Regions from separate parts of the Pseudarthrobacter sp. NIBRBAC000502771 genome, predicted to be linked through region 4. Evidence: riboswitches for the same ligand, from Rfam matches in the RefSeq annotation. Region 4 holds a riboswitch; each other region holds the start of a gene.
The links. Region 4 has a riboswitch for cyclic di-AMP ahead of NIBR502771_RS20675 (family 16 glycosylhydrolase). Riboswitches for the same ligand answer to the same signal wherever they lie in the genome.

Region 1 (7,371 bases), 840 kb from region 4:
CCTCCACCACCACCAAATGGTCCGCCATCGTCTCGGGCGCCAGCCAGGCAGCCAGCCTGGAACTGGCCACCAACACCAACGTCATCGCGCTGGGCGGCTGGAACGGCGGGGATCCGTACCCCACGCTCGCCGAGTTTCAGGACATGGTGTCCAAGGGCGAGATCGGGTACTACATCCAGGGTGGCGGCATGGGCGGAGGCGGCATGGGCGGCCGCGGCGGCAACTCCGAGGTGGCCGCCTGGGTACAGGCGAACTTCCAGGCGCAGACCGTGGGCAACTCCACCGTCTACCGCCTGGCGGAGTAGCACGCCATGGCCAGTCACTACCCGACCCCGCCGTTCTCAAGCACCGCGACCGGCGTTGGGCGTCCCTCCGGGGCACGTGCAACCGGACCCCGGGCCGTAAGGGCCCGGGCTGCCGACGACGGGGGAACAACGTCCGCCGGGGACAGCGGGACAAAGTCCGTCCGGCCTCCGCGGAATCCCCAGGCCCTCCGGCGGCATCTGGAACTGGCGGCAGTACTGGCCGGAACGGCCGTGTTGTACCTGTGGAACCTCGGCGCATCAGGCTGGGCGAACGCGTTCTATTCCGCCGCGGCCCAGGCGGGATCGCAGGACTGGACTGCCTGGTTCTTCGGTTCCTCGGACGCTGCCAACTCCATCACGGTGGACAAGCCGCCGGCCTCGTTGTGGATCATGGGACTGTCCGTCCGGATCTTCGGATTGAACCCGTGGAGCATCCTGGTCCCGCAAGCGCTGATGGGGGTCGGGGCCGCCTGGCTGCTCCACCTTGCGGTGCGCCGTGCCGCGGTGCAGGCCACGGGTGACGACACCGTCGCCCACCGGGCCGGCTTGCTGGGCGCTGCCGTCCTCGCCCTCACGCCGGTTGCCACGCTGATGTTCCGGTTCAACAACCCTGACGCCCTGCTGGTGCTGCTCATGACTGCCGCCGGGTATGGGATCCTCCGTGCAATCCAGGAGGACCGGCCGCGCTGGCTCCTGCTGGCCGGCGTGTTCCTGGGCTTCGGCTTCCTGGCCAAGCAACTTCAGGTCCTGCTGGTGGTTCCCGGGTTCGCCCTGGCCTACATGGTTGCGGGGCCGGGCAGGCTGCGCCGGCGCCTCCTGCGGCTCGCCGCGGCAGGGGCGGCGATGGTGGTTTCCGCCGGCTGGTGGCTCGCGGGTGTCGAGCTGACACCTGCCAGCATGCGGCCCTACATTGGCGGGTCGCAGGACAACTCCATCCTGGAACTCACCCTTGGCTACAACGGATTGGGGCGGCTGACGGGCGACGAAACGGGCAGCGTGGGCGGGGGCAACGGTTGGGGCGTCCCCGGCCTGTTCCGGATGTTCAACAGCGAGTTCGGAGGCCAAATAGCGTGGCTGCTGCCCTCCGCCCTGATCCTCGCGGCGGGCCTGCTGTGGGTGGGCCGACGGGCGCCGCGGACGGATCCGGTGCGTGCGTCGGTGGTGGCCTGGGGCTCGTGGGTCCTGGTGACGGGCCTGGTGTTCAGCTTCATGGCCGGCATCATCCACCCCTACTACGCGGTGGCGCTGGCGCCGGGCATTGCGGCACTTACCGGCCTGGGCGCTGTTCTCCTGTGGCAGCACAGGCAGCAGCTGGCCGCTGCAATCCCGCTCGCGGCGGCGGTGGCAGCGGCAGCCCTGACGGCGTTCTCCCTGCTGGGCACCACCTCGGCCTACGGTCCGTGGCTGCGCTGGCTGGTGCTGGCGGCAGGGCTGGCCGCTTCCGCCGGAGTGGGCCTCAACCGGTTCCTGGGCCGCCGCTCCCTCCAGCGGACGACGGCGGTGCTGGCCGTTGCTGCGTCGCTCGCCGGGCCGCTGGCCTACTCCGTCTCCACGGCATCGGCGGCGCACAGCGGGGCAATCGTCAGCGCAGGCCCCACGTCAGGGTTCGGTACGGGCCCGGGCGGAGCCCCCGGCGGCACTGGGGGCAACGGGAACGGATTCGGCCCCAGTGGCACAGGCAGCACAGCCCAAGGCACGCAGGGACAAGGCACTCGAGGACAAGGCACGCAGGGACAGGGCTTCCGGCAGCCAGGTACCCAAGGCGGCACAGGGTTTGCCGGAGGCCGCAGCGGAGGGATGGGCGGCCTCTTGGGTGCCCCCACGCCGTCGGCCGGGCTGGTCACCGCGCTCCGGGCGGGGGCCTCAAGCTACACCTGGGCCGCGGCCGTGGTGGGTTCGAACAACGCCGCCGGTTACCAGCTGGCAACCGAACTTCCAGTCATGGCGGTGGGCGGCTTCAACGGCACCGATCCCTCCCCCACGCTGGCGCAGTTCCAGGAGCTGGTGTCCCAGGGAAAGATCCATTTCTTCATCGCGGGCGGGACCATGCGCTCCACCAGCGGCTCGGATGCAGCAACGCAGATCGCTGAGTGGGTGGCCGCCAACTTCCAGTCGCAGAGCATCGGTGGCACCACGGTGTACGCCCTGGCAGGCCAGTAGCGAGGCAGTCCGGCCCGGACCGGAAGTCCCCGGCGGGCTGGACTGCTTCCGTTTAGCCGGTCCTCAGCGCGTGCGGCCGCAAACCGACGCGCGGAATCCGCGACTTCCGTTACCTAAATGTGACTTCTGCTTAATCTTCCTGTACCGTCGATTGGGTGCGGTTTCCGTTCGGGCCGCATATCCCGGGTTGACGCCAAGCTCTGCCGCTTCCCCGGATTCCGATTGAGCAACGGCAGAGGCGGGGGACCCACCGTCCCGGGCAATGACTGCCCTTGGGGTTAAGCCAGTACGTGATTTTCATTCCGTACGGCCGGATGCCCTCATCCGAACCCGACAGCTAACTCCGCAGGTGTGAGAGGCGATCAATCATGTCCAAAAACACGGCAGAATCATGCCTGCAGGCTAAACACAGGGCCAAACCGCAGGCCAAGAAGACCACCCTGGGCCAGCGCGCCGCCGTCCTTGCGGCATCGTGCGCGGTACTGGTGGGGGTAGGCGCGGCCGGACAGGCCACCAGCAGCATGACCCCGGCGTCGTCCACCCAGTCAAACACGGCAGCAGCCGACGCCCAAATGAGCATCGAGAAGAGCGAAATCCGCTCCAACCCGGTGGAGAGCCCCGCTCCCGCAGCCATCAGCGTTGCACCGCAGGCGGCTGAACCGGCTCCGGCAGCAGCGCCCGCGGCTCCCGCACCGGCCCCTGCCCCGGCACCCGCACCGGCCCCTGCCCCGGCACCCGCACCGGCCCCCGAGCCTGCACCCGAGCCTGCACCCGCCGTCGCAGTCAACGATCCCGCCGGAGCCCAGGCATACGCCGCCGGCCAGCTGGCCACATTCGGCTGGGGACCTGACCAGATGCAGTGCCTGCAGACCCTGTGGACCAAGGAATCCGACTGGACCACCACAGCTACCAATCCCAGCAGCGGGGCGTACGGAATCGTCCAGTCCCTCCCCGCCGAGAAGATGGCCAGCTCAGGTGCGGACTACCTCACCAACTACCGCACCCAGATCAACTGGGGCCTGGATTACATCAAGAAGAGCTACCAGTCCCCCTGCGGTGCACTGAACTTCCACCTGGCGCACAACTGGTACTAGGCACCATTTCCCTGCCGCGGCGCGACGAAGCGGCACCTTCAGCTGAGCCTTTCCAGCATTGACGGCCGCCCGACGACGCGTCCCTGGCCCCGCCGTCGTTCGCCCTGGAGTGGGGCCCGGCAGGGAACTACCGCGCAGTGAGGGCCGCATCCCCGGGGATGCGGCCCTCACTGGTTTAAGGTGCAGAGCTTGGCGCCGCGCCTGCCCCCGCGTTCCGCCACGGTATGCACTGGACAGACCACTTGTTGCCGTCCGGATCGGCGAAGTACACGAAGTGTCCCCAGTCCTGGACGTCCACGTCACTGACGTCCACACCGTTGGTTTTCAGGAAGTCATGCGCCGCGGTGATGTCGCTGACCACCAGTTGCAGGTTTGACCCGGTGCCGGGAGGTGCGTCCGTCAGCCCCTCGCCAATGCAGATGGAGCAGGCCGAACCTGGCGGCGTCAGCTGCACGAAACGGAGGTCGTCCGAGGGCCGCTCATCGTAGTCGGCGTTGAAGCCCACCTTGTTGACGTAGAAGTCCTTGGCGCGGTCAACGTCGGAGACAGGGACAAAGACAAGTTCGAGTTTCCAGTCCATCCGCACAGGCTAGCGGCGGGGCACCGGTCCGAAAAGGCCCAGCGCAAAAAGAAAGCCGTCTAAGAAGTCCCTCCCCGACAGGTCCCGTCCGGAGGCAGGTGGCTACCCGGCGATGCCGTAGAGGCGGTCGCCGGCATCGCCCAGCCCGGGAACGATGTAGGACTTCTCGTTGAGCTTCTCATCGATGGAGGCCAGGACGATGTGCACGTTTGCGTCGCCCAGTTCCTCCTCCAGCTTGGCCAGGCCCTCCGGAGCCGCCAGCAGGCAGATGCAGGTGACGTCCGAAGCGCCCCGCTTGAACAGGAACTTGATGGCCTCGCGCAGGGTGCCGCCGGTGGCCAGCATGGGGTCCAGGACGAACACCTGGCGGCCGGTCAGGTCCTCGGGGAGGCGCTCGGCGTAGGTGATGATGTCCAGCGTTTCCTCGTCCCGGGCCATGCCCAGGAAGCCCACCTCGGCGGTGGGGACCAGTTTGGTCATGCCCTCCAGCATGCCCAGGCCCGCCCGGAGGATGGGGACCACCAGCGGTGTGGGCTTGGTGAACGCCGTACCGATGGTGGTGCTGACAGGCGTTTCGATGGTGACGGGCTCGGTGCGGACCTCCCGCGTGGCTTCGTAGGCCAGCAGCGTCACCAGCTCTTCCGTCAGCTGCCGGAAGACAGGCGACGGCGTGTTCTTGTCCCGCAGGACGGTGAGCTTGTGGGCGACCAGGGGGTGGTCAACAACGAGAGTACGCATCCCCCAAAACTATCATCCGGCGGTGTCCTTGTTGTGGCCTCCGTGGGCGTGCTCACTGCCGCCGTCGCCCCCAAGGTGCGCTTCCTCGGCCACCACGTCGCGGACGATTGGACGGTCGAACGACGGCGCCGCACCGGCGTGCTCCCGCCTGCGGACCAGGTGGAACAACCTGTGCGCCAGAATGACCACGCCCACCCACGTCAGGCCGAGCAGCCACCCGGCCATGACATCGGTCAGCCAGTGGTGGCCAAGGAAGACGCGGCTCAGCCCCATGGCGATGATGAACAGCGTGCCGCCCGTGATGGCCGAGACGCGAACCACCGTGGCCTGGAACTGGAGGCAGATCAGGTACACCACCAGGCTGATCACCACGGTGGTATTCAGGGTGTGGCCACTGGGGAATGACGGTGAATCCTCGTATGGGGGCACCGCGTCCGCGTGGTCCGGGCGGGTGCGGCCCACCAGTTTCTTGCCGAACGTCGTGGCCATGATGGAGACGGCCGCTGCGCCGCCAACCAGGATGAGGGGCCGCCAGTTCCGGCTGAGGAAGGTCAGCCAGGCGGTGAGGATGCTGGCGAGGATGGGCATTCCGATTCCGCCGCCGATATTGGTGAAGCCGGTAACGAACGCATCGAGTCCGGGGCTGCGCAAGCTCTCCGACAGGGCCAGGGCCGGCTTGTCCAGGTTGGCCAGGCCCGCGGAATCCACCACATTGTCGTACACCTCGGCGCCAAGCAAGGCCAGGGATACGATGATCGCACCGCCCACGAGGATGGTGAGGACCAGCGCCGCATAGGGCTTGAACCAAAGACCTAGGCGATCCCGAAGAGTGTCCATGGTGCCTCCCGGCGTCGGTAAGTAACCTGAGTATCCCCGAAACTATCATTGAGCCATGCCGTTGCCCGAAAAGAAACATCATGCCTGGATGGGCCTTGCGTTGGCGGAAGCGCGCCGGGCACTCGCCACGGAGGATGTTCCCATCGGCGCCGTGGTGCTGGGGCCCGACGGCGGGGTCCTGGGTTCCGGCCGGAACCAGCGGGAGGAACTGGGCGACCCCACGGCCCACGCCGAGGTGGTGGCCATCCGGGAAGCGGCGGCCCGACTGCAGGAACGGGCAAGGCTCGGCGGCGGCAGCGGCGACGGCTGGCGGTTGTCTGATTGCACGCTGGTGGTCACGCTGGAACCCTGCGCCATGTGCGCCGGCGCGATCGTCCTGGCCCGGATCCCGCGGGTGGTGTTCGGTGCCTGGGACGAAAAGGCCGGCGCTGCAGGTTCGGTGTTCGACATCCTCCGCGAACGGCGGCTCAACCATTGGGTTGAAGTGTACCCGGGCGTCCGCGAGGAAGAGTGCGCCCTACTGTTGCGGGAGTTTTTCGCGGGACACCGGAGTATCAGCCAGCAGCCCTAGTCCACAGCCCTGGTCCGCAGTCGGCCCGGTCTCCAGTCCCGCTGTCAGTCCCGGGCCCCCAGCAGGGCCAGCACTTCACGGGCGGTACTGCTCCAGCCCGGTAGCCTCATCCGCCCCTCCAGCGCTGCTGCGCGCCAGCTTTCGCGGAGAGCCGCGTCCCCAAGCCACCGCCGCAGGAACCCTGCCAGCAGTCCGGGACTTTCCTGTCCCCCGGCCGGCAGCCGCAGCACTGCCCCGGGAAGGCGGGGGCCGCCGTCGGCCGCTGTTAATTCTGTCAGGCCCAGGGCCTCCACTGCCCCTGTCCCTTCCCGGACAACGACGGGGATGCCGTGGGCCAGGGACTCGGTGACCACCATTCCGAATGCCTCCGCCCGGGACAGCAACAGGCTGAGGTCGGTCTTCGCCCATTCATTTTCCAGTGTTTCACCGGTCAGCTCGCCGGTGAGCCGGACCCGTTCCTGCAATCCGTGGGCGAGGACGGCGCCCCGGATTTCCTGCGCGTAGGCTTGGTCGGCGCGGTCGGATCCCACCAGGGACGCAGTCCATGGCAGGTCCTGGATTTGGGCGAGTGCTTCCACGGCCAGCAGCTGGTCCTTGTTGGGCAGCAAGGCGGCCACCAGGGCCAGGTGCGGGGGCGTTGAACCGCAGGCCTGGGCTGCTGGGACAACTCCGGGCAGGACAACCCGCGCTTGCGGGAGCCCCCGTTTGCGGAGCTCGTTTGCCGCAGACGTGCTGGTGCAGATGACGCCGGCTGCGGCGCGCAAAGCCCTGGCCTCACGTACAAGGGCCCGGCCGCCTGCATCTTCCGGCACAGGCATATGCACCAGGACCCACGTTTGCCGGCCGGCCTTCGCAGCGAATTCCAGTTCGTCCGGAGCGCCGACGGCCACCAGTCCATCCACGATCGCCACAGGCAGCCCGGGATGTGTTTCCTGGTCCCACGCCCCGAGGAGGACGCCCAACCGGCGTCGATCGTGTGCGCCGGCATCCGGCCAGGTGCCCTCCACGGCAATGACCTCAACCCCTGCACCCAAGGCCTGGAGGCCGGCAACCAGGCGCGCGTTGTAGACGTTGCCGCCCGAGCTG
Region 2 (7,371 bases), 990 kb from region 4:
CGCCGCCGTGGTCCGGCCAAGCTCCGGGACCGGCGGCGACAGAGTGAAGTCATTGATGATTGCCCCGCCGCGCAAAGCCAGTCCTACGCTGTGGGGCAGTTCCACATGGGCGGCGTCCAGCGGAACCAGCAGCCCGCGGGCAAGGAGCCAGTCAACAGGCCCGACGTCGGCCCCCTCCGTCGTGACCGACGCTTTCCGCTGTGCCTGGGGGACGGCACCCATGGCCCAGTTCCGGAACCTGGCGAGCAGCGCCGTCGTCCGTTCCGGTGCGCCGGCGAGGATGTCCTGCAGGGCCTCCGGTGAGGACGTCCAGTGCTGAAGGGCCAGGGCTGCTTCCATGGGCGTGGTGGCATCGTGGATCGCGAAGCCGCTGCGGTGCAGTTCTGAGACCAGTTGCACCGCCCGCTGGGCGAAGGCCGGTTGCAGGCGAACCAGTTCGGTATAGCTGCGCCCCAGGCCGGCGGGATAAATTCCCACCACATCCTTGAGCGAGCCCACGGGGAGGTAGTACGGCTGGCTGGCCGCAGGGGGCGGCGTGCCGTGCGGGGGAGCGGCGGGGTGCACCAGGCCGAGCTCCTGCAGGCCGGCCAAAATTTCGTCGACAGTGGCCAGTGTGGAACCGTGGATCAGTTTGTGCACGGCCTCCCCTGAGGCGCTGTGCCCGGTATCGGTGTTGGTGCACAGGTGCAGGGTCTCCAGTACCTGCATGTGAGGCCGGTTGAGCCGCTCCAGGGCGCGCTGGACGCTGACCCGGGAACTTGCGCGGGCAGCCAGCGCGGCGAAGTCAGGAACCGAAGGGGTGATGAGGTCCGGCCGCGCGGCGAACAACGCCCGCAACGAATCGTCGCTGCGTGCCTCCAGGTCCTTGCCAAGCGCGCGAATGAGGGACATCAGTCCAACGTTACCGCTGCTGGGGCCTTCCCGCCCGCCGCCGGGCGGCAACTCCGTCCAGGACCAGCAGGAGCATCAGGATGAAGGCTGCTGGCAGGCCGTACAGCGCGGTGTAGGTGATCCAGGCGGGAGCTACCGAGCCGGCGAAGGCCAGGGCCATGACAGCTGCCACGGCTATCAGGGACAGCACGGCAACAACTGCGGCGAGGACCATCAGGGGCCGCCGGTAACGCGAGGGAGTCATGGACGCAACGCTACCGCGCCTGGCGCGGTGCGGGTAAAGCGGGGCCTTGCGCCTGCGGCGGAACAGTGCCGCCCAAAGCGTCGATAGGCCATGCGGCAGGATAACCTTGAAGCATACAGACCAACACGGTCCCGGTTCGCCATACCCTGAACCCGCACAACCATGCGGATGCGGTGGTGGCCGGCCGTGTCTCATGACAGCAGAACGAAGAAGGTTGATTACGTGCCTACCGGCAAGGTCAAGTGGTATGACAAGGACAAGGGCTTTGGGTTCCTCGCGGGCGAGGACGGCCAGGAGGTCTTCCTGCCCAAGTCGTCGCTGCCCGACGGCGTCAGCGAGCTCAAAGCCGGCACCCGCGTGGAGTTCGGCGTAGCGGACGGTCGCAAGGGCGCCCAGGCGCTGGGCCTGCGCGTCCTGGACAAGACTCCCTCGATTGCCAAGGCCAAGCGGCCGAGCGCCAAGGACCTTGCCCCGCTGGTCCAGGACCTGGTGACGGTACTGGACAACCTGTCCGGGACCTTGTCCAAGGGCAAGTACCCGGACGGCAACAAGGGCAAGGCCATTGCTGCCGCCCTCCGCAAGGTCGCCGACGAGCTCGACGTTTAGCGCCGATGACTCCCGATTCCGAACAGCCGGGCACGCCGGTGCAGGAGCAGGCTGCCAGGACGCCGCCCAAGCGCAAGGCAGGCGTGCCCGTGTGGCGCACGGGCAAGCCGGACGCTTTCCTGGCCGCCGCCGTGGACACTGCCCGGACCGTCGTGGAGGGCATCACGCCTGCGGCCACCATCGGGCCGCACCTGGCGGCCAAGAGCGAGGGCGACCGGCTGGTCACCCACCTGTTTGAGTCCCGGCTGCCCGGATACGCGGGGTGGCAGTGGTACGCGGTGCTGACGCGCAACTCCCGCTCAAAAGTGGTCACGGTCAATGAGCTGGGCCTCCTGCCGTCGGAAGATTCGATCCTGGCCCCGGAGTGGGTGCCCTGGGCCGAACGTGTCCGCCCCGAGGACCAGCAGCAGGAGTCCGAAGCGGACAGCCAGGTAACGGCCGCCGCGGAAACTGAAGGCCACGCAACAGCGGCTGACGATCCAACTGACGACGCCGGCACGCAAGCGGAAGCCTGACCGCACCTCGCCACCGGGAGCCCGGCCACCCCGGAAGGGGACAACGAAATCGGCGCCGTCCGGGATGAACCGGGCGGCGCCGTCGTATGTTGTCCTGACTGTTCTCCGCGCCTACTTCCGCAGCTCGCCCACCACGTAGTCGATGCTGGACAGCAGGGCTGAGACATCGCTGGGCTCGATAGCCACGAAGGTGGCGATCCGCAGCTGGTTGCGGCCCAGCTTCCGGTAGGGCTCAGTGTCAACGATGCCGTTGGCGCGCAGGACCTTGGCCACGGCCGCGGCATCAACTGATTCGTCGAAGTCGATGGTGGCGATGACATTGGAGCGTTCCTCCGCGTTGGCCACAAACGGGGTGGCAAACTCGGAGGCCTCGGCCCAGCTGTAGATGCGTCCGGCGGAGTCTGCGGTGCGTGCGGCGGCGAAATCCAGGCCGCCGTTGGAGTTCAGCCACTGGACCTGGGTGTCCAGCGTGACCAGCGTGGACAGCGACGGCGTGTTGTACGTCTGGTTCAGGCGGGAGTTGTCGATGGCGGTCTGGAGGTCCAGGAAGTCCGGGATCCAGCGGTTGCCTGCCTTGATCCGCGCGGCGCGCTCGAGGGCGGCCGGGGAGAACAGGCCCAGCCAGAGGCCGCCGTCGGAAGCGAAGTTCTTCTGCGGGGCGAAGTAGTAGACGTCGCTTTGGGCAACGTCCACGTCCAGGCCGCCGGCCGCGGAGGTGGCGTCCACCAGGACCAGCGATCCCTCGTCGGCTCCGGAAACGCGCGTGACAGGGGCAGCAACACCGGTGGAGGTCTCATTCTGGGGCCAGGCATAGACATCAACGCCTGCCTCGGCCTGGGCCGCCGGCCGCGTGCCTGGCTCGGACTTGATGATCGAGGAAGCCTCCAGGAAGGGCGCCTTGTTGGTGGCGGCCGCAAACTTGGACCCGAACTCGCCGAAGGACAGGTGCTGGGCCTTCTTCTCCACGAGGCCGAAGCTCGCGACGTCCCAGAATGCCGTGGAGCCGCCCACGCCGAGGACCACTTCATAGCCCTCCGGGGCGCGGAAGAACTGGCTCAGCCCTTCGCGGACGGATCCCACCAGGTTCTTGACCGGCGCCTGCCGGTGCGAAGTGCCGAGGATGGTCTTGGACGCTGCTGCCAGCGCATCGATCTGTTCCTGGCGGACCTTTGACGGGCCGGCGCCGAACCGCCCATCCTTCGGCAGGAGGTCGGCGGGGATCGTGATGCTGGTGTCGCTCACAGGTGCTCCAATTCGGCGGGGACGAAAGTTTGGTCCGGACGGGCGGGTCATGGCCCGGCCGGCAGCAGGCGATGGCTGCGCAGCGGGCCTTCACCATTCTGCCTGAATGGCAGGGGCGGCGGGAGCCGGCGGGCCCAAAGTCCAGACAATGAGACGCGCCGTCCGGGCGACGCCGCCCGACGCTCGGCTATTCGGACAAACTCAAAATAGGCTAAGCTGGCCCCCGGACTACCTCGCGGGAAGAGGCGATACGGTGGGACAACGCAAGGTACTGCGCTCGAGGAGCTGAGCTGGATGACGGATCTGATCGACACTACGGAGATGTACCTCAGGACCATCCTGGAGCTTGAGGAAGAAAACATCGTTGCCCTCCGGGCCCGTATTGCCGAGCGCCTGCGCCACTCCGGCCCTACCGTGTCCCAGACCATCGGAAGGATGGAGCGCGACGGGCTCGTGGTGGTCTCCGGTGACCGGCATCTGGAACTCACTGACACCGGCCGCAAGCGGGCAACCGAGGTCATGCGCAAGCACCGGCTGGCCGAACGCCTGCTGGCCGACGTGATCGGCCTGGACTGGGCCTACGTGCATGACGAAGCCTGCCGCTGGGAACATGTCATGAGCGAGCGGGTTGAGCGGCGCATTTACGAGATGCTGGACCACCCTACCGAATCGCCCTATGGCAACCCCATCCCCGGGCTCGCCGCCCTGGGTGGACAGCCTGCCACCGGCGGCGCCGACGGAGCCATCAGCCTGGTCGAAGCCATGAAGGGCTACGCATCGGCCTCTGTTGTCACCATCAGCCGGCTCGCTGAACCGATCCAGGTGGAGCCGGAACTGCTGGCGCAACTGGACGAAGGTGGAATCCGGCCCGGTGCCGCCGTGGCGCTGGAACGCGTGGGTGACTACATCTCCGTGCGGGTCCCGGGCATCGAGGGCGCACTGGAGCTGCCGCCCGAGGTTGCCGCCCACGTTTTCGTGGCCGTGTCCCAGCCCTGAGGCCCGGCCTTTTACCCCGGCAAGGCACTTCCACGCAAAGATAACGGAATTGTTACCTAGGGTCTAAAGGCCCTATAGTGGAACCAATCGTTGATACTTAAGCGTTACCCGATCCGGAGCCGAGCTCTGCCAGCGGATCGGGTGCACGAGTCGTTACTGGCAGAGGCGGGGGAACCACAAGCGGCAGCGGGGGACTGCCTTGGGGTGAAGTCCGTCAGCAGCAAGCCTCTCCAGTGAAGGATTCTTCCGGGAATACCCCTGTGCAGAAGCTTGCCGCGGCGGGCCGGGTCTTTGATCTCTCTGACCCGAATCCGACAGCTAACTCCGCAGGCTTTTCCAGAGAGGAACCCTTCTTGACCATGCAGACCTCCAGGGGGCGCCGCCGCGCAGCCAGCCCCCCTTCGGCACCCCGGGTTGTCGAAGACGCAGCAGTGGAGCGCCCCCGCGATCTGCATCGCGACGCGCGCCGCCGTCGGGGGCCCCTGCGGCAGGTAACGGAGTTCGCCGCCGCAAGCGGGATTGGCCAGAAGGCCGGAATCGCCCTGGCTGCCACCGGACTGGTGCTGACGGTCACAGTGCCGGCCACCAGCCCGGTCATGGCCACTGATGCGTCCGGCAACGCGCCCCTGGCAGCTTCCTCCGTCAGCCCGCAGCCGCAGATTTCCGCTGATGTTGGTGCCCAGATCGACTTCAGCCGCTCCGCCGTGGTGACCCAGGCTGACCCGGACGGGAAGCTCAAGCAGCTCCTGAGTGCCCAGTCCGCCGGCTCCGTCACGCGGGCGGCGTCGGCCGGCACCCTGGCTGCACCACTAGCCTCCCTCGTCACCGCGTCACCGTTCGGATACAGGGTGAGCCCGATTACCGGCGGCTCCGGCGACTTCCACCGGGGCCAGGACTTCGTGGCTCAATGCGGGACGTCCGTCCTTGCCGCTGCGACCGGCACCGTTACCTTCGCAGGCTGGCACCAGTTCGGCGGCGGAAACCGGGTGGTCATCGACCACGGCAACGGACTGGAAACCACGTATAACCACCTGTCGTCCTTCAACGTCAAGGTGGGCCAGACGGTCTCCCGTGGAGAAGTCGTGGCGCTCAGCGGCACCACAGGTGCCTCCACCGGCTGCCACCTGCACTTCGAGGTGCAGGTCAACGGCGAAGTGGTCGACCCCATGGGCTGGCTGTAACGAATGATTGCCCACTCTCAGATCGCAGCGACCTGCCGTGACCTGAATGTGACATTGAAACAAAACTGCTGTACCGTCTAACTCGCGTCAACTTTTCCGAAGTTGACGCTCTTGAGTGGATTGCCTAACTCTGCCACCGCTCAAGGTCCGTTCGCATTTCATCGTCTGGCAGGGGCGGGGGAACCAATTTTGGCCTTCTCTCCAGAAGGCCTTGGGGTTAAGTCACCAGCTTCCCAGGAAGCTGCGTGGCCGGGTGACTCCCATCCGAATCCGACAGCTCACCTCGCAGGCATTGGGAGAGGCTACCTTCGTGTCTTCACGCCATCATTCTGCGCGCCACCGTGCGCAAACGGTTCGCACCAGCCCCTTGGACGCCGTGTCCAAGGCCGTGAGTGCAAATGCCGGGACCGTAGGCTGCCGTAGTGGCAGCCGCATCGGGCCTGATCCTGAGCATGGGCCTGCCAGCAAACGCCGCTGACACCACCGCCGGTGTCTCTGCATCCACCGAGTCCGGCTCGGCACAGACGGCACTGGCCGTCACGGCCGCCCCCACGGCCACGGTTTCCTTCGAGCGCCCGGTCGTCAAGACCACCGCCGCTCCGAAGGTGGAGGCGGTACGTCCCCAGTCCACCGCGCCGGCCGAACGCGCCGCCGGCCAGGACGCCGCTCCCGCCGCCAAGGCTGCCGAGACTGTCTCCGCCGCAACCTCCGGCATTGCAGCCATCGCCTACACCGGCATCGGCCACTCCTATGTATGGGGCGGCACCAGCCCGGTCACCGGCTGGGACTGCTCCGGGTTCGTCCAGTGGGTCTACGCACAGGCCGGGATCAGCATCCCGCGCACCAACGCGTGGAGCATCATGACCCCGACCTCCACCCCGCAGGCGGGCGACCTCGTTGTCCAGAACGGCGGCGCGCACGTGGGTATCTACGTCGGCAACGGCATGATGATCAGCGCGCTCAACCCCTCCCAGGGCACGCTGCTGCACTCGCCCGCAGCCACCGGTACCTCGTCGTACTACCACCTCAACAAGTAGTTCTTGGGCTTAGCGCTCCAAGGGCTATTTCTTTGCCCACAGCTTTTCCGCTAGAAACCAGATCCCCGTTCGGGATGCGCCGGCGTACCCCCAAGATGCCGGCGCGTCCAGCCCCCTTTGCCTGCCTACACGCGGTCCGAAGGAAAAACGAAAGAGAGAACTCATGACGACTCGTGCTACCGCACGGCACCGCGCCGAGGTCACCAAAACCAACTCGATCGCCATCATTGCCAAAGCTGTCAGCGACAACGCCGGTGGCATGGGCCGCCAGGCTGCTGTTATCGCCGCGGCCTCCGGCCTGGTCCTGACCAGCGGGCTCGCAGCGAACGCTGCCGACGCCAACGTCAAGCGCGATTCCGCTCCGGCGTCCCAGCTCGAAGTTGAATCGGCCGTCGACGCCCCGATTTCCGCGGCTTCCACCATTGCCATCAGCTACGAGAAGCCTGCTGTCACCACCACGCCGGCTCCCGTCGTCGAGCCCGAGCCCCAGGTCCAGGTGCAGGAAGCTGCTCCCGCGCCTGTGGCGCAGCCTGTTGCTGCTGCCAAGGCCACGGCCAAGGTTGTTACCGCCGCTGCTCCGGCTGCTCCCGCCGCCCAGGTTTCCGCAAGCGGGAAGGGTGCAGCCATCCTTTCCGCCGCATACGCCCAGCTCGGCGTGC
Region 3 (7,371 bases), 1.8 Mb from region 4:
GCCGGGTCCGGTTCGCCATTGAAGAACTGGGCCAGGACGCTCTTGAACACTGTTTCTCCGGGCGCCGCCCGGAGGAACAGCGTCATGCAGGAGCGGAGCTTTTTGGCATCGACGCCACCGAAAATGTCTTCGGCGGACTGGTCGGCGTGGTTTGCCAGGACCAGTGAACACTCCAGGAGCCGTGGGCCCAGCAGCTCGTGGTCCAGGTACGCGCGAGCCTCAGCAAGGGACGAAATGGCGTACCTGCGGGATGTGGCGCTCTGTCCCAGCCCGGCAAGCTGGGGGAAGACAAACCACATCCAGTGGCCCGACTTCCGGCCCACCTGCAGCTCGCCCAGTGCCTGCTCATAGGTTCCGCCGGTGTTTTGGGCGGCAACAAAACGCTCAAGGTCAAACGGTTCATTCATATGGATCTCCTTGGTACGTTTCACATGGACAAGTATTTTTCAAGGGCGGCGGCTGCCGCCCGGAGCCCGGGGTCCGGATCTTCCCGCCACCGCGCCAGGACAACGCCGGCCCGCTGCCGTTCACGCCCGCCCAGCCCCGCAAGCAGCGGGACCAGGACATCGGAGAGCAGGGGCGCCGCCAGGTCCCCTGCCCGGGCGGAACGGAGGAACCCTTCCAGCCGGGTCAGGTCGGAATGCCGGAGCAGCCGCACCCGCGACTGCAGCAGCACCACGGCGGCCAGGCGGCGCTCGAACACCGGCCGCGAACCGGGCCGCGGCTGTCCCCACAATACGGAGGCCAGCATGACCGTGCCGTCATGGTCCAGGTCCTTGAATTTCCGCAGCGCGTCACGGACCGTCCCCCGGACGGCCCCCACCGACGATCCATACGAGGCCAGCTGCCCGCCCAGCCGGCTCCCGACGTCGTCGGCCCGGTACCAGGAGCCCTCATTCTGCAGCGTCCGGTCGACGAACTCCGCAGCCGCCGACACCACCTCCGGGGCCTCCGTCATCGCCCGCGGCCGGACGAGGCGTGCAGGATGCAGAACGGCGTCCATGGCCGGGCTTCCAGGCGGCCCTCGGCAATAGGCTCCCCGCACACCGCGCAGGTTCCGTAGGTTCCCGCGGACAGTCGGTCAAGGGCCGCTTCAATCTGCCCAAGGCCGGCCGAGCTTTGTTTCAGGAGCGCTGAAGCCTGCGAAAGTTCGAAGGCAATGGTGGCACCTTCGGGATCGTGCTCGTCATCCACATTGGAGTCCTGGCGCGCCGAATTTGCGGCCTCGATATCCGCCCGCAGCGCCGGCAGCAGTGCCACGCGCCGGGCCCGCTCCTCTTCGAGCAGCGCGCGGAACCGTTCGAAATCAGGCATGGGGACAGCCTAACGCGTCAATCAGTACCAGTTCAGGGCGGCGGAGTGGTTCCAGGCCGCGCACGGGGAACCATACCGGTCCTTGATGTAGCCAAGGCCCCAGTCGACCTGCGTGCGGTAGCTGGTGAGCCAGTCGCTGCCGGCACTGGCGTACTTGCCCGGCGGCAGCGCCTGGGCTATTCCATAGGCACCGGAGTAGGCGTTGGTGGCCGTGGTCAGCCAGCTGGACTCCTTGGTCCACAGCTGGGCAAGGCACAGGAACTGGTCCTGGCCCCACCCGAAGGCGGCCAGGCGCCCCGATGCATAGCTTTTCGCTCCGGCCGGATCGTTCACCGCACCGCCGGGAACGGAAGGAACGACGACGACGGGCGGAGCCGGCGGGGCCGGCGCCTCCGGGGCGGCCGGCCCGGGATCGACAGCGGGAGGAGGGGCCGGAACGGGTTGGACACCGCCTGGCTGGACGGGACCTGCCGGGGCCGGGTTTGCCGCGGGCGCGGGTGCCTTCGGCTGCTGCGCCGCCGCGGCGGAGGCCCTGGCCGCGGCCTCCGCCTGCTGCCGGGCCTGCTCCTGCGCGGCGGCGCGCTTGGCCGCCTGGGCCGCCTCGTAGGCAGCCTGCGCCGCCTGGCCCTGGCGGTACTCACCCTCAAGGGCCGCCGTCGTGCCTTTCAGGGCTGCGAGCTGGGCTGTCAGCTCGCCGCCATGCCGCTGTTCCTCCGCCACCTGCCGGGCCAGCGAATCCTGGGCCGCGCGGGCGGACTCCAGCGTTGCCTTCGCCTCCGCGGCAAGCCGCTCCCGCTCGCTCCTGGCAACCTTCTCCTGGTCGGCAAGGGCGGCGGCTGCCTGTTCAGCGGCCGCCGCCTTGGTGACCAGGGCCGCAGTCTTGTCCCCCACGAGCTTGACCAGGTTGAGCCCCTGGACGCTGTTGGTTCCCAGGGCATCCAGCGCCACGAAGAACCCCGTGTTGGTTCCGCCGGTTTTGTAGGACTCGACAGCCAGGGCGCCGAGGTCTTTCCGGTAACGTGCCAACTCCTGGTTGGCGTGGGCGGACCGGGCGGAAAGGGTCTCGAGGCGGGAAGAAGCTGCCTGGAGCCCGGCGTCGGCGGCAGCGTACCCTGCCGCCGAGCGCACGGCGGCTTCCCCTGCCGCCTCAGACTCGGCTTCGAGGCGGGACAGCAGTCCGTTGATGATGGTGATCTCCCCCGCCTTCGAAGCTTCCGAGGACTGGGCCGCCTGCACGTCTGCCCACGAAGGATACCCGCCGGTTGGGGGCGGGTCGTCGGCAGTGGCCGGAAGGACAACGGTGGCGGCCAGGGCAACAGCCGCCAGGCCCCCCAGCACGGGGAACCTGGCGGTGGTCACGAACAGGGGCATAGTCCCGAAGCTTACCGGCGGATTGGAGGGGCACGCAGGAAGCCGTCTCCACATTGTTACTTGGACGGCAGCCACCGCCATCAGTCGAGGTCAGGCGGGAAGCAGGCTTATCGTCCACACGTTTGCGCAATTCGAGAGGGCAGCCTCGTATGTTACCTAAATGTGACAATCGCCGTGCCCATGGGTTAGGGTCGTCAGGTGTCCCTCTCAGACGGGACATTCCCGTCAGTATGCCGAGCCCTGCCGCTGACCATGGGATCCAACCGCTCCAGTTGGCAGGGACGGGGGAACCAAGTTTCCACGGCCACATGTGGCCTAGGGGTTAAGTCGGCAGCGCCTCCCTCCATCGCGGGGCCGCTCCCGGCCGGGTATCTCCAGCCCGAACCCGACAGCTCACCCCGCAGGCATGGGAGAGGCGATCAACCGTGTCAAAAAATTCCATTTCAGCCCGCCACCGCGCGACTCCGGCCCGCTCCATTGTGCTCGAGGGCCTCGCCGTAACAGCCAAGTCGCAGGCCCGCTCCCTGGGCCGCCCGGCGCTCGCTGTGGCAGCAGCGTCCGGCATTGCGTTCGGCGTGGGCGCCCCGGCCCACGCTGGCGTAACCGCACCGGACACCACTGAGCAGACCAGTGTGCAGGCCACCGCCGCAGCACCGGCCGCAGCCCCTGCCGCAGCAGCAGGGAACGTCCACACCGTGGTTTCCGGCGACACCCTCGGCGCCATCGCCGCGGCGTACGGCGTCAACCTCAATGACGTCCTGTCCGCCAACGGCCTGGGCCTGTCCTCGGTCATTTACCCGGGCGACCAGATCCAGATTCCCGGCGCCGGTTACACCGCAGCGCCGGCACCGGCCCCGGCTGCAGCACCCGTGCAGGCGGCAGCCGCCACCGCACCGGCCAACACCGGCATGAACATGTCCTACGCCTCGGCAACGCCTGTGGCTTCCACCACGGGCACGGGCACCGGCGCGGCGATCCTCGCCTCGGCCTACAGCCAGCTGGGCGTCCAGCAGGACTGCACCGCGATGGTTGAGAAGGCACTGCGCTCCGTCGGCAAGTCCGTAGGCGACCTGGCCCCCACCCAGTTCTTCCAGTATGGCACGGTGGTGGGCTCTCCCGCCCCCGGTGACCTGATCATCACCTCCGGCCACGTGGGCGTTTACGCAGGCAACGGCCAGGTTGTCAGCGGCGGCGTCAACGGCTTCGACACGCAGGTGCACTCCATCAGCTGGCTCGGCGGGTACTCCGCAGTGCGCGTAGCCTAGTCCCTGCCGGTCGGGCCCGCATGGCGGTGCCGACTGTGAAGGAGGGTGGCAGCCGGGAAACCGGCTGCCACCCTCCTGTCTTTAACGCACCCGCCGCGCCGCCGCGGTCAGGTCCCGCAGAACGTCATGTAGCTGCCGAAGTCCTCCGGCGGTCCCTGCATATAGCGTTCCAGGCCGGGCCGTTCAGTGAAGGGGTGGCTGACAGCTGCCAGCAGCTGCTGCAGCGGAGCCCGGTCCCCTCCGGTGGCTGCGGACAGCGCCTCCTCCACAAGGTGGTTCCGGGGAATGTACGCAGGATTCACGCTGTCCATCAGCTGAGCGTCCGGCTGGAGATCCTGCCACCGCACCAGCCAGGAATCAAGGGCGGCAAGGTCAAGGACCATGCCGCGCACGGGGCGGCGGTCCCCTCGGGCGGCTTTACCCAGGTTGCGGAAGAACAGGGTGTAGTCCACGGGTCCGTCCTTCAGCATGTCGAGGACATCATCCACCAAGGCCCCGGCGGCGCCGCTTTCATCGACGCCGTCCAGACCCAGCTTGGCCGCCATCCCCCGGGTCCATGCCTTGCTGTACTGGCCCCGGAAACCGCCCAGGACCTCCACCGCCGGGGCCACGGCTTTCTCCTGGTCCTGGTCAATCAGCGGGAGCACGGCCTCGGCGAGCCGGGCCAGGTTCCATTCGGCCAGGACCGGCTGGTTGGCGTAGGCGTAGCGTCCACCGACGTCGATGGAGCTGTAGACGGCGGCTGGGTTGAAGGCGTCCATAAATGCGCAGGGCCCGTAGTCGATGGTCTCCCCCGAGATGGTCATGTTGTCCGTGTTCATGACCCCGTGCACGAAGCCAATGAGCATCCACCGGGCGACGAGCTCTGCCTGGGCGGAGACAACTGCCGCGAACAGCGCAAGGTAGGGGTTTGCGGCATGGGCCGCCTGCGGGTAGTGCCTGCCGATGGCGTGGTCCGCCAGCCGCTTCAGGAGGTCCATATTTTCGGTTGCGCGCGCGTACTGGAAGCTGCCAACGCGCAGGTGGCTGCCCGCAACCCGTGCCAGGACGGCGCCGGGCAGCATGTCATCGCGCCGAACCTGCCGCCCGGTGGCCACAACGGCGAGCGAACGGGTGGTGGGAACGTGCAGTGCGTGCATGGCCTCACTGACAATGTATTCACGCAGCATTGGCCCGACGACGGCGCGGCCATCCCCGGCGCGCGCGAATGGCGTCCGCCCCGAGCCTTTGAGGTGGACGTCCACGAGGCGGCCGCTCCGGTCAATGACCTCGCCCAGCAGCAGCGCCCGTCCGTCACCGAGCAGGGGCGAGTACCCGCCGAACTGGTGCCCGGCATACGCCTGTGCCACAGGTGTGGCACCTGCTGGAACGTGGTTTCCCACCAAGAGCCGCACCCCCTCGGGGCTGCGCAGGTACTCCGGGTCAAGGCCCAGGTCCGCTGCCAGTTGGTCGTTCAGGACGAGGAGCTCCGGGCTGGGCGCTTCCTCGGCCCGCCAGGGCACGGCGAGTTCCGCCAGTTCCCGGGCGAATCGGCCATCGAACGTGACCGTGGATTCAGCTGCTGCCGTCATGGTTTAACCCTATCCCCGCAGTTGGACCGGCACCCTCCCGCGCCGGCTGCCGCCGCCGCGGAACGGGGATGCGGTCAAGGTCCTTGGCCGCGATCACGGTAACCCCCGGGGCCCGCGCCTGCGCTTGTCCTGCAAGCAGGGAGACGTCGTCACCGTACCGTGCGGAGAAGTGGGTGAGCACCAGGGTGCGCGCCCGGGCGGACGCTGCCAGCTCCCCCGCTTGCCCCGCAGTGAGGTGAAGGTACCGCTGAGCCAGGGTACCGTCGTCGTCACTGAACGTTGACTCGGTGACCAGCATGTCTGCCCCGTCCGCCAGCTCTTCTGCGCCGGGACACGGCGCCGTATCCATGATGAAGGCGAAGCGCTGGCCCGGCCTCGGACTGCTCATCTCTTCCAGCCTGACTGCCCCCAGTGCGCCATCGCGCTGGAGCCGGCCCACGTCCGGGCCGGAGATGTCTGCCCCCTGGAGCCGCTCCGGCAACAGGGTTCGTCCGTCAGCTTCCCGGAGCAGGTAGCCGTAGGTCTCGATGCGGTGCTTCAGGGGCCGGACCTCCAGGCCTTCCGCCACGGGCCCGGGGCCCGAATGCGGATGGAGCCGAAGGTCGATGCCGGGTGAACTGACTGACACCAGCGCCCGAACCACCGGGTCGCCGGAGGCCGGGTAGTGCAAATGGACAGGGTGCGGCACGCGGTTCAGTGCCATTCGGGACAGCACCCCGGGGAGGCCGTAGCAGTGGTCTCCGTGCACGTGGGTGAGGCAGATCCTGGTGATGTGGCTGGCCGCCACACCCGCATGGATCATCTGGCGCTGGGTGCCCTCGCCGGGGTCGAAGAGCAGGCCCGCGCCGTCCCAGCGAAGAAAGCAACCGTTGTGGTTCCGGGTCCGGGTTGGGACCTGGGAAGCGGTGCCCAATACCACCAGTTCACGCACCGCGGGCGTCTGCCGTCCCTGGGTGCAGGCCCCGCGCGTATGCCGCCTGGCCGACGTGCTGGAGGCAGTCCCCCAGGATACTGACCAGCCGCACCCCGAGGGTCACCGGCGGGTCCCAGTGCCGGTCAACCACCCGGTCCAGGTCGGAATCGACGAGGCCGTCGAGGACTCTGGCGGTCTGCCGGTGCACGGCTTCGTAGTACTCCTGGAGCAGTTCCCGGGGCGCCGTGACGGCATCCACCTGCTGACTGGAGTGCCCATAACCTGTGTCTCGCTCCCCGAGCGGAAGGCCAAAGCGGTCTACGAATCCTTCCGCCACCCAGACCTGTTCCAGGCCCGCGGCGGAGGCCACCTGCGCATCTTCAACCCGGCCCGTGTGCCAGATCAGCCAGGCAATTGAATTGCCCTGGCCGCCTGGGCGGTCCTGCAACTGCGCTGCCTCGAGGCCGTCGAGTGCCTGCCGGACCAGGCCAGGGAGCCGGCCGAAGGCTTCCTGCAGCAGTTCCTTGGATTGCATGGTTCTCCTCCCCACTTCGGGCCGGGCCTGTTACCAGGCCGGGTTGCTAGCGTTCCAGGTCGTCAGGCTCGAACTCGCTCAGGGGCGAGCCGCCAAAGTTTTCCTCGTCGTCGCTGGCGTCGGCCTCAAGGCCGGTGGGGACTTCCCCAAAGTCGACATCCGCGGCGGCTTCGCCGAGGGTGGGAGCGTCCGGCGGCACCTGCTCATCACCGGAGCGGTACCGCGCCTGGGCACTTTCATCCCGCAGTGCCTGGTCGCTCAGGAAGTCTTCCTCCCCGCCCGTGCGGGCCTCGTCCTGCAGCAACGGGTCTTCCTGCCAGCGGTCCGGGTTGTTTTCGGCAGCGCCGGGGTAGTTGTCCGGCTCCCCCGCCACGGGGTCCAGTTCAAGGGACGACGCCGCGC
Region 4 (7,371 bases):
TGCCGCGGTAGGCCTGTCCGGCGAAGACATCCACCTGGTGAAATGGGCGATGGCGGGGGTTCGGGTTCACCGGAGCAGGCTACCACCGGAAAACGAAAGACCCCCGCTGCCGGAGTCCGGCAGCGGGGGTCTTGGCGTGAGGCGGGGAAATTACTTTCCTGCCACCACGTCCAGTTCGATCACAGCGGCAACGTCAGCGTGGAGGCGGACGTTGGCCTGGTAGGTGCCAACCGACTTGATGTGGGCGGGCAGTTCAACCTTGCGCTTGTCGATCTTGCCAAGGCCTGCGGCCTCAACAGCGTCAGCAACGTCGCCCTGCTTGACGGTGCCGAACAGGCGGCCGGACTCGCCGGCCTTGACGACCAGCTTGACCGGCTTGGCGGACAGTGCAGCGGCCTGCTTCTGAGCATCTTCCAGGGAAGCGTGCTCGCGGGCGGCACGGGCAGCCTTGATGGACTCAACCTGCTTCTCGCCACCCTTCGACCAGGTCAGGGCGAAGTTGCGGGGCAGCAGGTAGTTACGTGCGTAACCGTCCTTGACCTCGACAACATCGCCAGCAGCACCGAGACCGGTGACCTCGTGGGTCAGAATGAGCTTTGCCATGTTAGTTAATCCCTTCCTTAGCCGCGGCCAGCGCCGGAGTAAGGCAGCAGAGCAACTTCGCGGGCGTTCTTGATTGCCTGGGCGATCTTGCGCTGTTCCTGCACCGTGACGCCAGTAACGCGACGGGCGCGGATCTTGCCGCGGTCGGAGATGAACTTGCGCAGCAATGCTACGTCCTTGTAGTCGATGACAGTGATGTCAGCGGCCTTCAAGGGGTTGGACTTTGGTTTGGGCTTACGGAGTTCAGCCTTAGCCATCGTGGAGCTCCTATTCTATGGAGCCCGTGGATATTGATCCACGGGATGGTGGTGGTCCGACGGCGGCAGTGCCCGGGTGCATCTTGCACCTTGGCAGCCCCAGCGCCGGGCCGTTGTTTAGGTTTTAGAAGGGAGGTTCGGAATCGGGGCCGTTGCCCCAGCCGCCTGCATTGGACACACCGGGCGTAGCCCAGGGATCGTCCTGTGCAGCCTGCTGGTTGCCGCCGCCCCAGCCTCCACCGGAGTTGCCGCCCTGGTTTCCACCAGAGTTGCCGCCTCCGAAGCCACCGCCGCTGTTGCCGCCACCGAAGCCGCCGCCACCCTGTCCGCCGGAGCGCTGGGTACGGTTGACCTTGGCGTTGGCGTAGCGCAGGCTGGGGCCGATTTCGTCGACCTCAAGCTCGATAACGGTGCGCTTTTCGCCTTCTTTTGTTTCGTAGGAGCGGCTCTTCAGGCGGCCGGTAACGATGACGCGCATGCCCTTGGTCAGGGACTCCGCGACGTTCTCGGCTGCTTCACGCCAAACAGCGGCGCGGAGGAACAGGGTCTCCCCGTCCTTCCACTCGTTGGACTGGCGATCAAAGGTGCGGGGGGTGGAAGCGATGGTGAAGTTCGCTACTGCCGAACCTGACGGTGTGAACCGCAATTCCGGGTCATTGGTGAGATTACCGATGACCGTAATGGTGGTCTCGCCTGCCATCTACTGCCTCCTTGTTCGATCCTGGGTGAAGAGTGCGTTTCCTGCGGGGTAAAGAATGAAGAATGGTGCTGAATTACTCAGCAACAACCTTCTGCTCTTCGGGGCGGGTGATCTTGGTGCGCATGATGGTCTCGTTAAGAGACAGCTGGCGGTCAAGTTCCTTGGCGGTCTCCGGCTTCGCGGTGAAGTTCACCACGGCGTAGATACCTTCGGACTTCTTCTTGATGTCGTAAGCCAGGCGACGACGGCCCCAGATGTCAACCTTCTCGATGGTTCCACCATCGTTCGTGATGACGTTCAGGAACTTCTGAAGCGACGGCTCAACGGTACGCTCTTCGACCTCGGGGTCGATGATTACCATCAATTCGTAAGGACGCATATGTGAACCCACCTCCTTTGGGCTAAGCGGTTACGGCATTTCCGTAACAGGAGGTTCATTTGCGATTCCGCGCGATGCCCGGCCACCGGAACGGAGGCAGGACGCAGCACAGACTTCAATATCCTAGTGCATTTGGACCCGATAGGCGATTCACGCTTGACCCAAGGCTAGCCCGCATGGATGCGGGACGGGGCCGGGCATGGTCGCTATGTGGAAAAGCCCCGCGCCCTGCAGGGTGCACTAGCAGTGGCCACGCCTGGGGCAGGTGAACGCCACGCGGGGGAAGTGAGACCCGTTACCTTATTGTGATTATCAGCGGGGTCTCGTGTACGGTCTTCCGGGGGCTGCCCCAGCCAGCCCCAATCCGGAGGACGCCGAGTTCTGCCGCCTCCCGGATCCACTAGGTTTCAGGCAGAGACGGGGGACCCAAGCCTCTCGGGCCGGATTTCCGCGCCTTGGGGTGAAGCCGCGCCAAGCGGCCGAATGGCCTCATTCGAACCCGACAGCTAACCCCGCAGGCGTTATGAGAGGTAATGTCCCCATGCCCGTATTACCCAAACGTAAAAGCAATGCATCATCCCGTTATCAAACCGAAATTAGTGGGCCCTTGACACAGGCGCCTGCCGTCCGGGGGCGAAAGCTTCAGTTTGCTGCCGGATTAGCCGCCACTGTCCTCGGGGCCGCAGTATTGGGCATTGGATTCAGCCAAGCTTCAGGCACTCCCGACGTGGACCGCGTAGCTAGCTCCGCTGACACAGTCAGCCAGCCAGTTGTCGCTGAACAAAGCCCGGTCCTTCCTGCATCGCCCGCTCCCGCAACCTCGCCCGCAGCCAGTGAACCCGCAGTCACCCCCATCGAGGCGGCCGCACCACAGGCTCCTGTTGCACCTGCACCGGCTTCCCCCGCTCCGATCGCCCCGATGTCTGCGCAATTGGCAAGCACCGGCACCTCACAACCCGTCGGTGTGCCGGGCAATTGGACCATGACCTTCGCTGACGAATTCAACGGAGCTGGCCTAGACGCAGCCAAGTGGTCCAATTGCTGGTTCTCCCCCGGCTGCGGAACCATGAACAAGGTTTCCACCAGCCCGGCAAACGTCTCGGTAGCGAACGGAAACCTGTCACTGGGCCTCGCCTCAGCCACCTCCGGCGGCCTGGTGTCCACCAACCCCAATGGGGGAGCCGGCACCGGGTACCAGTTCACCACCGGCTACGTCGAAGCCAGGATCAAGTTCACCGGTAATGCCAACGGGCTGACCAACTGGCCTGCTTTCTGGACCACCGGGCAATCTTGGCCGGCCACCGGCGAAAACGACATTGCCGAGGTCCTCAAGGCGAAAATGACCGTCAACTACCACTCCAGCTCGGGCACCCACAACCAAGGCACCGTCCCCGGGAATTGGGCCAACGAGTACCACACCTTCGGCCTCCACAGGATGGCAAACTCGTCGGATGTGTACTTTGACGGCGTCAAGGTCAAGTCCTACCCCACGGACGACGGGAATGCTCCGCAGTACATCGTGCTGAACGTCGGTTCCTCCTCGACGAACCCCGTGTACGGCCCGCAGTCACAGATGATGGTGGACTACGTCCGGGCTTGGCAGTAACAAGCCCCATGCCACCCGATGAAAGGGCGACGGCGGGACCTCCCGCCGTCGCCCTTTTCGCTTTCCTCAAGGTTGCCTAAAGCGACCCTCTGCCAGGGAAGTGATCCAGTAAACTCTTGCAATGAAGCTCCTGTACGTGACGGAAAGCGTGCCCAACCGGGATCCTGAGCAGGGGGACGGAAGCTCAATGATTCCGTACGAAGTGATCCTGCACCTCCCTTCGGACGTGGCCGTCACGCTCTTGACTTTTTCGGGTCCCGTTCCCGTTCCGGAGGAAATCAGGAGCCGCTGTGACACGGTGTACGAACTGGCGCCCCGGCAGGAACTATCGGCCTTTGCCCGCTCCGTGGGCGGCCTGACGGGACTGGGGAAACACCGGCGTTCCACCCCTTCTGCCCGCGCCGCAGCCACTCGGTTGTCCGCGGGTATGGACGCTACACTGATCCATGGCCCCCACGCCCTCTTCCTGTCCCACAGTGTCAACGGGCCACTGGTACTGCAGACCGTAGACCCCTGGTCCATTCGCGCCAGTATGGACACGGCGAGGGCACGCACCCTACAACCCGCGTACCGTCTGCGGGAACATGTGGCGGCCCGCGCTGAACGCCACCTGCCGTCCCGGGCCCGGCTTCTCACAGTCGGCGCCAGGGACGCAGCAGCTTGGTCCGCCTCATTGGACCGGGCCGTCACCAGCATCCCCAACGGCACGGCAACGGCCACCGGTCCCCGCCTCGAGGGCGACGCCCCGGTTGTGTGCTTCGCCGGAAGCCTGAATTACGGACCGAATGTGGACAGCGCCACCGTACTGGCCAGGAGGATCGCCCCGCTGGTGTGGCAGGAGGTTCCGAATGCCCGCTTCGTCATCGCAGGGCGGCAGCCCACGCCGGCGGTGCTGGCGCTGGCCGGGCCCCAGGTGGACATCCTGGCCAACGTGCCCTCCATCCTGGACGTGTTCCAAGCTGCGGACGTGGCTGCTTTCCCGGACGAGCACGGGGTGGGTATCCGGAACTCCGTCCTGGAAGCCCTCGCCGCCGGAGTGCCCGTGGTGGCCACACCCGTGGCCGCGAGGGAACTTCCCGCGCACCCGTTGCTTGCCGTTCGGGACAGTCAGGAGGCTCTTGCCCGCAAGGTGGTGGAGCAACTCTCGGCTCTAAAGCCACCGCAAGGGGATCTCCCCAGAGGCCGGCCGGGTGTTGCCGCAGGTGCAGTCCGCACTTGGGAAACCGTGGCAGGCGAGTACCTGGCGGAAGTCCGGGCAGCCATGGCGGGCGAACTCTCCGAAACGAACGGGCAACCATGACGTACGCACCGGGGGAATTGGAGCGCAAGGGAGTCCGGGGAGCCCTGTGGCAGGGACTGGCCTTCGCCTCGGGCAGGGTGATCGTGCTGGTGACCACCGTGGTCTTGGCGCGGCTCCTCTCGCCTGAGCAATACGGCCTCGTCGCGCTTGCGCTGGTGCTGATGGCCTACGCCGAAACTATCGCCGACGCCGGAGTGGGACAGGCCCTTGTCTACCTGCCCAAGACTCCCGTCATCGCAAGATCGGCGCTGCTGCTGTCCGTTGCCTTGGGTGCAGTGCTTGCCGTGGCAGCCCTGCTGGCCGCGGACACGGTGGAGGACCTCCTTGAGCTGGACGGGGTAGCACCTCTGGTGCAGGTCCTGGGTGTTTCCGTGCTGGCCACCGCCTGCGGCGCCGTCCCGGAAGCCATCATGCGTCGGGACCTGAAGTTCAGGCAACTCACTGCGGCGCCGGTACTGCGCGCCGCGACCATGGGAACGGTGACCCTCTACCTGGCCTTTACCGGCCATGGCGCCTGGTCTCTCGCCGTCGGGACGGCCGCCGGGTCCGTGGCATATGCCGCCACCTGCTGGTTCCTGGTCCGCCACGAGGCACCCTGGCAGATCTGGCGCGTAAGCAGAAGCGCCATCGCGGCAAATGTCCGCTTCGGTGCCCCAGTCGCTGGAAGCACCATGCTGGCCAGAGCGATCTTCGACGTCGATTACCTCGTCATCGGAATCGTCCTCGGAGCGCATGCTCTGGGCCTGTACACCCTCGCCTTCCGGCTGCCGGAGGCCCTGATCCTGAACGTTTTCTTCGTGCTGTCCACTGTCCTGTTTCCCTTGTACACGCAAGTCCGCGGCGACCGGCAGCGGCTGCGGGACGGATACTTGAAGAGCGTCACCGTCCAGGCCCTGTACGGCATCACGGCCGGCGTGGGGCTTGCCGTCGTGGCGCCGGTCCTGGTACCGGTCTTGTTCGGAGCGCAATGGGAACAATCGGTTACGCCGCTGGTTTTCCTTGCCCTGTATGCGGCCGCCCGGTCCCTTGGCGCCGGTGCCAATGATGTCTATAAAGCCTTGGGCAGGCCCGGACTTTCAATCTGGATCTCCGTTGTCCGCCTGGTTGTTCTTCTTCCCGCACTGATCTTTGCCACCCGGTGGGGCATTGTGGGTGTTGCATGTGCCCAGATGGTGGTAGCCGTTGTTTTTGCCTTTGGAATGCAGGCTGTGGCAGCAAAGGTGATGGGGACCAGGATGCGCCGGATGATGCGTGCCGCCGCGCCCGGAATGGTATGCGGGGCGGCCGTAGGCCTGGTGGGACTGCTCAACCTGGCCCGGCATTTAGTGGGGCCAGTGCCCACCTTAGCGGTCATGGTGGTTGCCGGGGTGGGCCTGGTGTACTGCGTGCTGCGGTGGGGCTACAGGGACCTGCACGACGAGGTTCTGGGGCTTTTCAGGCGCACCCACGGCGCATCAGAGACAGCTGAAAGCCGGGCTTCATAGGTCCGCCCTAGGCGGCGTTAAGGACGTGGCGCCACAACCAGAAATCCCTGTCCGACTGGAGGGCCATCCGGACTTTTCTGTTGCGCTGGGATGGGTCCACTTCCGCTTCCTGCGCCAACCGGTCGACCATTGTGGCAGTGGAGCGCGCCCACGTAGCAATAACCAGTAGTGGCAAAAGGTCCTGGTCGACTCCCCGCGTGCCGAGGTGGCGGGAAAGCGGGTCGATGGCCCAGCCCTGCTCGCCAAAAGCCTTGTCGAAGGCCGCAGCCTGGGCCTCCCGCGCAAATGCCTGCTCGCTGGATTCACTCAGGTACTGAAGGTAGAACACCAGGTCGTGTCCGGGAACGCCGTCGGTGAGGGAGCGTTCCCAATCCATGACCTGGAGGGCACCGCCAGATTTAACGAGGAGGTTCGGGTGGCTCAGGTCGCCGTGCTCGATCACCGCGGGCAGTTGCGACCGACGGAGTGGGGCAAGGAGTTCGTGCGTCTGCTGGACCATTTCATTGATGTGGGCGTCGGGGCCTGTCAGCTCTTCCAGGGCTGCAAGCGGAGCGGCAACGGCGCGCTGATACCACTCCACGTTGCTGGCGGCGGGCTGCGTGCAGGGAAGGGCCCCGACAAATTCGGTGCCCGCGGCGACGGCGGCCGGCAGGTCCGCCGCTACTGTCCGGGGATCTAACGGCAGGCCGGTCAGCGCGGTTTCAACCAGGACAGTGTATGGCCCCACGTCCCGAACTGCCACGAGTCGTGGAACACCGGCGCCTGAGTCGCGCACTACGGTGGAGAGTTGGGCCAGCATGGCCGCTTCACGAAGGACGCCGCTGTTATCCCCAGGCTGACGGGGCACCTTCACCACAAGGGCAGGTTCTGTCCGCCGGAATGGGAACACCAGGGCCACTACATGGCGGGAGGTGACAAACCGCGGGGTGAGCAGCAGCGTGTCCCATCGCTTGCCCAGTCCGTACTGGTCAAGCGCGAACTCGTCGTAGTGGTCCCGCAGGAATTGGTCGAAGAAGGTCATTGCTCCACAATCCTCTCCGGC

Region 1: it holds a riboswitch for cyclic di-AMP, as region 4 does, so the genes downstream of both, NIBR502771_RS01410 (hypothetical protein) here and NIBR502771_RS20675 (family 16 glycosylhydrolase) in region 4, are expected to answer to the same signal.
Region 2: it holds a riboswitch for cyclic di-AMP, as region 4 does, so the genes downstream of both, NIBR502771_RS00780 (M23 family metallopeptidase) here and NIBR502771_RS20675 (family 16 glycosylhydrolase) in region 4, are expected to answer to the same signal.
Region 3: it holds a riboswitch for cyclic di-AMP, as region 4 does, so the genes downstream of both, NIBR502771_RS14130 (LysM peptidoglycan-binding domain-containing protein) here and NIBR502771_RS20675 (family 16 glycosylhydrolase) in region 4, are expected to answer to the same signal.

Annotation. Positions count from the first base shown of each region.
Region 1 is NZ_CP041187.1:321,479-328,849, forward strand. It holds gene NIBR502771_RS01400 (glycosyltransferase family 39 protein) at 1-305, shown strand, start outside; gene NIBR502771_RS01405 (glycosyltransferase family 39 protein) at 312-2,465, shown strand; cyclic di-AMP (ydaO/yuaA leader) riboswitch at 2,665-2,828, shown strand; gene NIBR502771_RS01410 (hypothetical protein) at 2,834-3,559, shown strand; gene NIBR502771_RS01415 (VOC family protein) at 3,735-4,139, opposite strand; gene upp (uracil phosphoribosyltransferase) at 4,242-4,877, opposite strand; gene NIBR502771_RS01425 (phosphatase PAP2 family protein) at 4,890-5,714, opposite strand; gene NIBR502771_RS01430 (nucleoside deaminase) at 5,770-6,285, shown strand; gene NIBR502771_RS01435 (glycosyltransferase family 4 protein) at 6,330-7,371, opposite strand, start outside.
Region 2 is NZ_CP041187.1:169,868-177,238, reverse strand. It holds gene NIBR502771_RS00810 (helicase-associated domain-containing protein) at 1-891, opposite strand, end outside; gene NIBR502771_RS00805 (hypothetical protein) at 902-1,135, opposite strand; gene NIBR502771_RS00800 (cold-shock protein) at 1,358-1,741, shown strand; gene NIBR502771_RS00795 (DUF3027 domain-containing protein) at 1,747-2,256, shown strand; gene serC (phosphoserine transaminase) at 2,368-3,498, opposite strand; gene NIBR502771_RS00785 (metal-dependent transcriptional regulator) at 3,793-4,494, shown strand; cyclic di-AMP (ydaO/yuaA leader) riboswitch at 4,602-4,843, shown strand; gene NIBR502771_RS00780 (M23 family metallopeptidase) at 4,854-5,675, shown strand; cyclic di-AMP (ydaO/yuaA leader) riboswitch at 5,787-5,981, shown strand; gene NIBR502771_RS21145 (C40 family peptidase) at 6,098-6,712, shown strand; gene NIBR502771_RS00770 (NlpC/P60 family protein) at 6,876-7,371, shown strand, end outside.
Region 3 is NZ_CP041187.1:3,014,665-3,022,035, reverse strand. It holds gene NIBR502771_RS14150 (DUF1810 domain-containing protein) at 1-407, opposite strand, end outside; gene NIBR502771_RS14145 (DNA alkylation repair protein) at 428-958, opposite strand; gene NIBR502771_RS14140 (TraR/DksA C4-type zinc finger protein) at 955-1,314, opposite strand; gene NIBR502771_RS14135 (lytic transglycosylase domain-containing protein) at 1,336-2,685, opposite strand; cyclic di-AMP (ydaO/yuaA leader) riboswitch at 2,907-3,107, shown strand; gene NIBR502771_RS14130 (LysM peptidoglycan-binding domain-containing protein) at 3,111-3,950, shown strand; gene NIBR502771_RS14125 (YdiU family protein) at 4,058-5,521, opposite strand; gene NIBR502771_RS14120 (ribonuclease Z) at 5,505-6,452, opposite strand; gene NIBR502771_RS14115 (DUF664 domain-containing protein) at 6,445-6,969, opposite strand; gene NIBR502771_RS14110 (hypothetical protein) at 7,016-7,371, opposite strand, start outside.
Region 4 is NZ_CP041187.1:1,164,729-1,172,099, reverse strand. It holds gene NIBR502771_RS05550 (PhzF family phenazine biosynthesis protein) at 1-70, opposite strand, end outside; gene rplI (50S ribosomal protein L9) at 151-603, opposite strand; gene rpsR (30S ribosomal protein S18) at 621-860, opposite strand; gene NIBR502771_RS05535 (single-stranded DNA-binding protein) at 985-1,560, opposite strand; gene rpsF (30S ribosomal protein S6) at 1,634-1,939, opposite strand; cyclic di-AMP (ydaO/yuaA leader) riboswitch at 2,302-2,474, shown strand; gene NIBR502771_RS20675 (family 16 glycosylhydrolase) at 2,922-3,545, shown strand; gene NIBR502771_RS21150 (glycosyltransferase) at 3,667-4,845, shown strand; gene NIBR502771_RS05515 (oligosaccharide flippase family protein) at 4,842-6,329, shown strand; gene NIBR502771_RS05510 (aminoglycoside phosphotransferase family protein) at 6,337-7,350, opposite strand; gene NIBR502771_RS05505 (hypothetical protein) at 7,347-7,371, opposite strand, start outside.